DNA from 3 places in the Romboutsia sp. genome. Region 1 is predicted to be linked to each of the others. Evidence: riboswitches for the same ligand, from Rfam matches in the RefSeq annotation. Region 1 holds a riboswitch; each other region holds the start of a gene.
What was found. A riboswitch is a leader RNA that binds a small molecule or an ion and turns the genes downstream of it on or off. The one in region 1 is predicted to bind glycine.

Region 1 (3,293 bases):
TTATAGAACTTATTATTATATCTTTATTTTCATTATTGTTTATTATATATTCTTTTTTGCTTTTATAATTTAATATATATTTTTTTATATACTTTTTTTCTTGTTGTAAACAATATTCTTCTTTATTTTTATTTATATAAATAGATTTATCTTTATCGCAATTATATATATATACATCTTGATCTATATTTCGGCTTAATGATATTAATATATTATTTAAGATATTTTTAAATTCTATATCAGTTATAATTAACTTTTCATCATCTAAACAGTCTAATAATATCTTATTTATAGTAAATATATTATTTTTTACATATTGTGTTAAAAAATCATTTATATTTAATTCATTATCTTTTTTATTATACAAACTTACTATACATTTTATAATATCTTTCTCTTCACCTAATATAATTATTCCTTGTTTGTGCTTTGTAGCTATTTTTATATTATATTTGCCTAATATTTTTTTAACTTCTTTTAAATCATTTTTTACAGTAGATACACTTACATACATAGAGTCTGCTAAATCGTCTAATCTAATAGCATTTTCATTTGTTGTGCTTAAGTTTAGCATTGTTTTTATAATATACATAACTCGATCTATATCATTATAGATATTAGTATTTAAATTCAATTCATCTAAGTTTCCTTCTATTTTGTATCCAACACCTCTTACAGGCATTATTTTACTATTTTTAAGAACTTTATTTATCTCTTTTATTTCACTTTGAATTGTTTTTGTTGAGCATCCTATTTCTTGACTTAAAGCTATGCTACTTACTGCATTACTATTACCTGACAATGTCTTTATTATGTTTAATTGTCTTGGAGTTATATTTACCGTCACAAAAATCACCTTTATTCTAAATAATTATTTCTAATCTATTTTATATATTCTTCTGTAAGATTAAATTCCTTATACAGATACTCTTCTATAGTATCATAATTTTCTTCAATGCTACATTTACATATTCTTCATTTACTTCAAATGTTTGATTTAATTTTTCTAGCTGTACAATTATTTAATACTACTAAATTCTCCAGATATTTTATTAGTGTTATAGTTTTTTGTATGATAAATTGTTTATTGGTAGTTTACAATATATCTAATTAAAATATTCCATTGACATTTGTCGCAATATTCTATATTATCATTATAAATAATGCTAACAACAAATCAATACCCGCTTGAAGCTTTATAGAAGAGTTGCTAAATTTGGCACACCGAAGGAGTTACACTCTCAGGTACTTTTATAAAAAGTAGGACTGTAAAGCTTAGGGAACTCTGGAGAGACCCATTATGGGCGCCGAAGGGGCAAGGCAATTACGCTCAATCTCTCAGGCAAAAGGACAGGGATTATATACTATACTTAGTACTTTTTTTGAGTACCTTTTTATAGTATGTCGTTTATCCAGAGCTAAATCTATGCTAGATTTAGCTTTTTTTAATCTACCTGTCAATTAATTCATTTTACTCTATTGATTTACTAGGGCATAAAATTCACTTCGCTCTTTGATGTTAAAATATATAAATTTTGTATTTTATCAAATTTAAATCGTGAGCGAAAAATATTAAGGAGTGTATTTTTATGAATTTAATTGATGTTTTAAACCAAATGAACTCTTTCATATGGGGTCCACCTTTACTTGTACTATTAGTTGGTACTGGTATCTTATTTTCTTTTAAGCTTGGATTTTTACAAATTACTAAGCTTCCTACTGCTCTAAAGCTAATTTTTAAAGCTGAAAACAGTGGTAGTGGTGATATTTCTAGCTTCGGTGCTTTATGTACAGCTCTTGCTGCTACTATTGGTACTGGAAATATAGTTGGTGTTGCTACTGCTATAAAAGTTGGAGGTCCTGGTGCATTATTTTGGCTATGGATTGCTGCATTCTTTGGTATGGCTACTAAATATGCTGAAGGTGTACTTGCTATAAAATATAGAACTAAAGACAAAAACGGACAAGTATCTGGTGGGCCCATGTATTATATCGTAAATGGTATGGGTAATAAGTACAAACCTCTTGCAATTTTCTTTGCTGTAAGTGGTGTGTTAGTTGCACTTTTAGGTATTGGTACTTTCACTCAAGTTAATTCTATAACTGATTCTCTTAATGGAAGTTTTGGAGTTGACCCTAGAATAACTGGAATTATTTTAGCCTTACTTGTTGCTTTAATTGTATTTGGAGGACTTAAAAATATATCTAAAGTTTCAACTACAGTAGTTCCTTTTATGTCTGTTATTTATATATTGATGTGCTTATTAATTCTTGTAAGTTCATTTGATAAAATACCATCTACTTTTATGTTGATAATAAAAAGTGCTTTTACTCCTACTTCTGCCTTTGGTGGATTTGTAGGTGCTAGTGTTTCTATGGCTATTCGAAATGGTATCGCTCGTGGTGTATTTTCTAATGAATCAGGACTTGGTAGTGCACCTATTGCTGCTGCTGCTGCTAAGACTGAGTGGCCGGCTGAACAAGGTCTTATTTCTATGACTGGTACTTTTATAGATAGTTTAATTATTTGTTCTCTTACTGGTTTTTCACTTATATTGTCAGGTGTTTGGCATGGAAATTTAAATGGTGCTCTTATGACTCAAAGTGCTTTTGAAAGTGTACTTCCTGGTATTGGGCCTTTATTTTTAACACTTAGTTTAAGTTTGTTTGCTTTTACTACTATACTAGGGTGGAGTTATTATGGTGAAAGATGTTTTGAGTTTTTATTTGGTACTAAAGGTATAAATGGTTATAGAATTATTTTTGTTTTTATGGTATTGCTTGGATCATTTTTAAAATTAGAAGTAGTTTGGATAATTGCAGATATTGTAAATGGTCTTATGGCTATTCCTAACTTGATTGCTCTGCTTTACCTTATGCCTGTGGTTGTTTCTGAAACTAATGTTTATATGGATTATTTAACATCTAAGAAAGAAAATTATATTCACACAAATCTATAGAATGCTCAAAATACCTAGTGTGTGATTACACACTAGGTTCTCTTTATAGTATGATTTATTAAAATATTTAGTAAGATACTTTTTGATGATTTTTTCTAGATTAATGTGAGTGAGAATGATGCATATCTGGAGTATGGTTATGAGTGTGTTCTATTGACTCATGGCTATGTTCATGACTATGTTCTTTATTTTTAAAATCCTTATGAGTATGATTGTGATGACCATCATTATGATTATGTCTATGCTCATGCTGAATAATTTCATGAATATGATTATGTTTATGTTTTTCTACAGCAGCATAATACGCACCAAAAATCATTAGAATAACTGCAA
Region 2 (3,293 bases), on a different contig from region 1:
ACTGTAGTTTTAAACCTAAATGGGGGAGGTAGGTTGTATTTTTATATCCGCATCATATTTTTATTATTGGCCTTTTTTTAAAAAATATACATCCATTTTAAGAAATATACACACAACAATAAGTTTACTTAACTCTGATTGTTATATATAACTACTTTGTTTCCACCAGTTCGCTTGGCTTCATACAACAACTTTGAAGTACATTATCAAAAACTGTAGTGTTTTCAAATTCTCAGAACTTATCAAAGTAAAAACATAGTAAATTCAATATATTCAGCTATTGAATGTTAAGAATTGGGATTTAGTTTGCACCTGTAACAGCTACACTAACATTGCCTCAATATCTAACTTTAATCCAAGTTTAATATCATTCACAAGATTTTCTATATCTTTTTGGGTAGTATCAAATGACGTTACAAATCTTATTGACCCATCATTTTCATCTATTGTATAAAACTCATATTTATTTTCAATATGTTTTATAATATTTTTAGGTATTTTCATAAATATCATATTCGATTGAACAGGATAAATAATTTCTATTTCTTTTATATCTTTTAGTTCATTATTTAATAACATAGCCATGTCATTAGCTTGTTTAGCATTTTTATAATATAAATCATTTTCTAGGTATTCTAAAAATTGAGCCGATATATATCTCATTTTCGAAATTAATTGCATACCTTGTTTTCTTATATATTTAAGATCTTTACTTATATTAGGATTTAAAATAACTATGGCTTCACCAAACATAAGCCCATTTTTAGTTCCTCCAAAGGATAATATATCTACTCCTGCTTCAGTTATCATTTCTTTAAAATTAGTATTAAGAGAGACAGCTGCATTTGAAATTCTAGATCCATCTACATGTAAATATAAGTCATTTTCACGTGCAAACTTTGATATTTCTTTTATTTCTTCTACCGTATATACTGTTCCAAATTCACTACATTGACTTATAGAAATCATTTTTGGTTGGGTTCTATGAAAATTCCCCTTAAGTATAAGCATTTTTTTTATATCATCTACAGATATTTTTCCATTTACATTAGGTACTTGTAATAATTTTGAACCAGTAAATCTTTCTACAGCTCCACATTCATCACCATTTATATGAGCACTGTCTGTACATATAATACTTTCATAAGGTCTTAAAGCAGCACTTAACGCAATAATATTAGCTGCTGTTCCGTTTAATACAAAGTATACCTCTGTATTTTGTCCAAATAGTTCTTTAAACTTCAATTCAGCTTTTTTTGTATATGCATCATTACCGTAAGGAAAAACATGTCCTTCATTTGCTTTTACCATAGCCTCCAAAATATTATGGTGCACACCTGAGTTATTATCACTTAAAAACATCTTCATAAAAACATCTCCTTATTGTTATATTAGATTTAATTTAATTTATCTCTATTTTTATAAGGATATAAAAAACAAATATAAATTTTGTTTTTTAATAATAAAAGCCAAATCAATATGATCTGGCCTCTAGTTAGAAATATATCATCAATTTTGATATATATTAGAAATATATCATTAACTATGATATATCTTTGAAATATATCATAGGCTTTGATATATCCCCTGTCCTTTTACCTGAGAGTTTGGTTGATTAAAAATTGTATTTAACCAACTTTGCCCCTTCGGTGCTCTAAATAGAGTCTCTCCAGAGGTTCGTCCAGTAATAGTTTTAATCCTACTACCTTCATCCGAGTATATTAAATTATAAATTGTATTATATGCCATTATTATTTATTTGTAAAGTTAATTTCATTTTTTTTCATAACATTCTAAATCTTTCATAAATATAACGATTTCCTTAGATACGAAAAAAAGATATATAACTATCATTTATATATCATCTCATACATTAACTGTGCAGGATCAAGAATAGGAATATCGGTATATTTTTTCAATTCATTATATAAATAAGGAAAGTGAGTACATCCCAAGATAACTACATCGACTTTTATAGAATTATAAAATTCCATCACATTTCTTAATGCAAATTTTTCAACTATTTTTTTAGCCGATATGCCTTTTTCTATATCTATAACTAAAGGAAGTATTCCTATTCCAATAACATTACAATCAGAATTTACACTTTGTACAACTTTTTCAATACCTGCGCAACTTTTATTGTTAGCTGTTAGTACACCAATATTTTTAAAGTTGTAAGCAATTTTTTTATAAACGCTAAGTGGAGTAATAATTCTTATATCTTCTTCGATAGACAGTTTATCCATATCAACTGCAGCACTTAGAGAATTACAATATATTATTATTGTATCAATACTTTCAGATTTTATTTTTCTTATTATCTTTCTAATTTCATCCGCAAGTTCAAAAGGAGATAATATTTGAAATTTTGATTGTTCTTGAGGACATGAAGATACGCAATATCCACGTGCATTAATCCCTTTTGATATTAAAAAATCTACCCCCATTTGAGTATCTACAGGAGTTCCTGCAATAACGCCAACTTTAACACAATTCATACATATCACCTCCTATGATTTGTAGCATATTTTTCGGATTTAATTATTATATTGTTCTATATTTTCAGTCCAATTCCTTCTGGTTGTAAATATAAAACGAGCAATAGTTTTAGCACTATTGCCCTCTTTTTATATTTTTAAATAATTATTTTATTTCTTTTTCAAAAACAATTTGATAACAATATGCTGTTGAATATGGTGATATACCAGTATTTTCACATACTGGAATAATAACTTGATTTAATCTCCATCCATTTTTTGCTTCTTCTTGAACAATATCTTTACATTCCTCAAAAGTGTCACCAGTTTTAACTTTAAATCCTTTCTTTAATCGCACCTCTATAAATTTATACTCATACATATAACTTCCACAAAACAATAAACTTAGTTAATAGTTAATAGTTAATAGTTAATAGTTAATAGTTAATAGTTAATAGTTAATAGTTAATAGTTAAAATTCAAAGATAAATAATTCTTCAATCGGAGTATTTAACTCCTTTGAAATCCTAACAGCTAATTCAAGTGAAGGATTGTATTTTGCATTCTCTAATACAAAATTAGGTTTAGACAAATGGCTTAAATACTGCGAATTAATGATATTAGGATTATCTATAAGACAATGTGCAGAAGAAGTTGGTGTAGATGTTAAAACATCTTTTTATATGCGTCATAGAATTTTGGATGTTATCAATTTATCACTTAAAAACGATACTGTAGAAGGCGCTGTAGAGGTTGACGAAGTTTTTGTTCGTCGTTCGTACAAAGGGAATCATTGCAAAAGCACTACTTTTA
Region 3 (3,293 bases), on a different contig from region 1:
CAAGGCTCACACCCTTCACTCCAGAAATCTACAACTACTATACCTTCTTGTTTTAAAACTTCTTCTTCAAAAATATTTTTATCTAAAACTACCATATTTTAAATCCCCCTTCATATTTTAATATCTTATTTTAAAGCAAAACATATTTTTATACTTTTGCTTCTTCTAAGTGTTCTAATTTATTATCAATATATTTTTCAGCCACTATTGTAGCTATTGCACCATCACTTGTAGCTGTTACCACTTGTCTTAAAGTCTTAACTCTGCAATCTCCTGCTGCAAATACTCCTTCTACATTAGTTCTCATCTCTTCATCTGTTATTATATATCCTCTTTTATCCATATTTATTTTACCTTTAAATAAGCTTGTTTGAGGATCAAGACCAACAAATACAAATACTCCCATTGTTCCATCCTCTTCATCTGCTTCATATTCTGTTAACTCACCTGTTACAGTATTTTCAAATACAACTTTTTCTAGTATTCCATCACCATGTAGTTCCTTTATAGATGTATTAAACATAAATTCTATATTTGAATTTCCTTTAGCTTTATCTGCTATTGATTTAGCACATGATAACTCATCTCTTCTATGAACTATCGTTACTTTTCTAGCAAACTTAGTTAAAAACATACCTTCTTCAACTGCACTATTTCCTCCACCAACTGCAAATACTTCTAAGTCTGTGAAGAAATCTCCATCACATGTTGCACAATAAGATACACCTTTTCCAGTAAGTTCTTTTTCTCCTGGAGCTCCTAATTTTCTTGGAGTTGCTCCCGTTGCTATGATAACAACTTTGCCTTTATATTCACCTTTTTCGCCTTTTAGTACTTTTATCTTACCATCTATATTAGCTTCAACTATGTTGTCTTTAATCATTTCAGCCCCAAAGCTTTTGCATTGTTCAACCATCCTAGCTATTAACTTTGGTCCACTTGCATCTTCTACAGAACCTGGATAATTTGCTACATCATGTGTAGTAACTATCTGTCCACCAGTTTTTCCTTTTTCCAATATAAGTGTTTTAAGCTTTGCTCTTGCACCATAAAGTCCTGCAGAAAGACCTGCTGGTCCTGAACCTATTATGATTAAATCATATAAATTTTCCATTGAACTACCCCCTTTTATATTTCAATTAAAGGAATTTTAAAATTCCATGTTTGAGAAACCAAATCATATCACTCTTTGTTATTTCTTTAACAACGAAGTAAGATATTGTTATATATATTGAATTCTTTGTAATGTATTATTTAATATATCAAAGTCTATAACTTTAAAATCATCTGTAACTTTTTCTGTCCAATTTGGAGTTATTTTATTTTTTTGAAATTTACTACAAGTGGCTATCGCTTCTTCTATCAATATTAGTGAATTTGTATCTAGATTTTTTCCTTTTTTCATTATTATACTTCGATATGGCGTTTCATTAGGTTTTACGCTTCCGTAAAGTGGGTGTGATAAAAGCTCATAGCCCTTATGTATTAGGTCTCTACATTCTTTTAATATTTCTATGTATGTAATATCTTTATGCAAAATTTCTTTATTTGTAATTTCTTGTTTAACAATTGGGTTATTAGTGATTATTATCATGAATCCCTCTCGCTTTCAAAATTCTATTTTTTTTGCAAATTAAAAACAGAGAAAACAAACCCCAATTTGTTCTCTCTGTTAATATACTCTTCAGAGGTCCGTCTAGGCATAGTATTTTTACCTGAGAATTTCACTTAATTTAATTTGGATTAATAAATTAAGTTTGTCCCTTCGGTCACTTTTATATTTAAAAGTTGTCTCCCATGCCCTTCATTCGGATATCTATTTTTTAATTATAATATTTCTTCCTATAAGTATTATCTATATCATCTAAGTTAAGTATATAAACTTTCTATTTATTTTTCAATATATTTTTCAGAAAATTTTGTATCATTTTTCGAGTTATTTTTATATAAAATTCACTTTTTTGTATATATTTGTATTTTTATAGGTTACTATCATCCACTTGATCTAACCATTCTTTAATAGCATCTATAACATTGTCTACACATCCATCTTCAAATGGAGATTTTAGATTACCTATATTAACAATTTCTAAGAAAGATTTAGTTCCACCAACCCTACATATATCTAAATAACTATTCCAACCTTGTTCTTTATTTTCCCTCATCTTTTTCCAAAACTGTAGCGCACATATTTGAGCTAGAGTATAGTCAATATAATAAAATGGATTTTTAAATATGTGGCCTTGTTTAAACCACCAACCTCCATTTTCTAGGAACTCACATCCCTCATAGTCTTTATGAGGAAGATATTTTTTCTCTAAATCTCTCCATACTTTTTTTCTTTCTTCCTTACTCATAGTTGGATTTTCATATATATCATGTTGGAATTCGTCTACTAATATTCCATATGGAATAAATTTAATTGCTGAAGACAAATGAGTAAATTTATATTTTTCAGTATCTTTTTTAAAGAATAAATCCATCCATGGCCAAGTTATAAATTCCATACTCATAGAATGAATCTCACAACTTTCATAAGTTGGGAAATTTATTTCTGGCATATCGATCCATGTAGACATATATAATTGGAAAGCATGCCCAGCTTCATGAGTTAATACATCTATATCATCTGATGTTTGATTAAAGTTTGAGAATATAAACGGTGCTTGATAATTAGGTATATAAGTACAATACCCACCTGCTGCTTTTCCTTTTTTAGTTACTAAATCCATAAGTTCATTTTCTAGCATAAATTCAAAGAATTCTTTTGTTTCTTTTGATAACTCTGAGTACATTTTTTTCCCATTTTCAATTATATACTCAGGGTCTCCTTTAGGAGTTGCGTTACCACTTAAAAATTCGAAGTTTTCATCTACATATACTAACTTTTCTATCCCTAATCTTTTTTCTTGTCTTTTGTAAAGATCACTTGCAACAGGAACTATATACTTAAGAACTTGTTTTCTGAAGTTTTTAACCATCTCAGAATTATAATCAGTTCTCATCATTCTTATATAACCTAGTTCTACAAAGTTATTGAAATTAAGTTTTGTAGCCATTTTTGCTCTTAATTTTACTAACTTATCAAATATATCATCAAATTTTTCTTCATTTTCTTCAAAAAAATTGTAATAAGCTTTCGATGCTTTTATTCTCATATCTCTATCTTTAGATTGCATAAATTTACCTAATCCAGATAAATTTCTTTCTTCATCCTCAAAGTTTATTTTTGCAGATGCTAGTAATTTACTATATTGCGAGCAAAGTTTATTTTCTTCTTGTAATTCTTTTAT

Region 2: another riboswitch for glycine. It lies ahead of AC11VW_RS11880 (threonine aldolase family protein); the one in region 1 lies ahead of AC11VW_RS01540 (alanine/glycine:cation symporter family protein).
Region 3: another riboswitch for glycine. It lies ahead of AC11VW_RS08190 (GrdX family protein); the one in region 1 lies ahead of AC11VW_RS01540 (alanine/glycine:cation symporter family protein).

Annotation. Positions count from the first base shown of each region.
Region 1 covers NZ_JBXKIW010000015.1:3,244-6,536, forward strand. The annotation lists gene AC11VW_RS01535 (BglG family transcription antiterminator) at 1-847, opposite strand, end outside; glycine riboswitch at 1,276-1,364, shown strand; gene AC11VW_RS01540 (alanine/glycine:cation symporter family protein) at 1,590-2,960, shown strand; gene AC11VW_RS01545 (DMT family transporter) at 3,061-3,293, opposite strand, start outside.
Region 2 covers NZ_JBXKIW010000074.1:104,330-107,622, forward strand. The annotation lists gene AC11VW_RS11880 (threonine aldolase family protein) at 322-1,368, opposite strand; glycine riboswitch at 1,578-1,683, opposite strand; gene AC11VW_RS11885 (aspartate/glutamate racemase family protein) at 1,851-2,501, opposite strand; gene AC11VW_RS11890 (DUF4177 domain-containing protein) at 2,647-2,862, opposite strand; partial or broken gene AC11VW_RS11895 (IS1595 family transposase) at 3,044-3,293, shown strand, end outside.
Region 3 covers NZ_JBXKIW010000051.1:26,720-30,012, forward strand. The annotation lists gene trxA (thioredoxin TrxA) at 1-95, opposite strand, end outside; gene trxB (thioredoxin-disulfide reductase) at 149-1,114, opposite strand; gene AC11VW_RS08190 (GrdX family protein) at 1,223-1,594, opposite strand; glycine riboswitch at 1,694-1,808, opposite strand; gene AC11VW_RS08195 (M3 family oligoendopeptidase) at 1,980-3,293, opposite strand, start outside.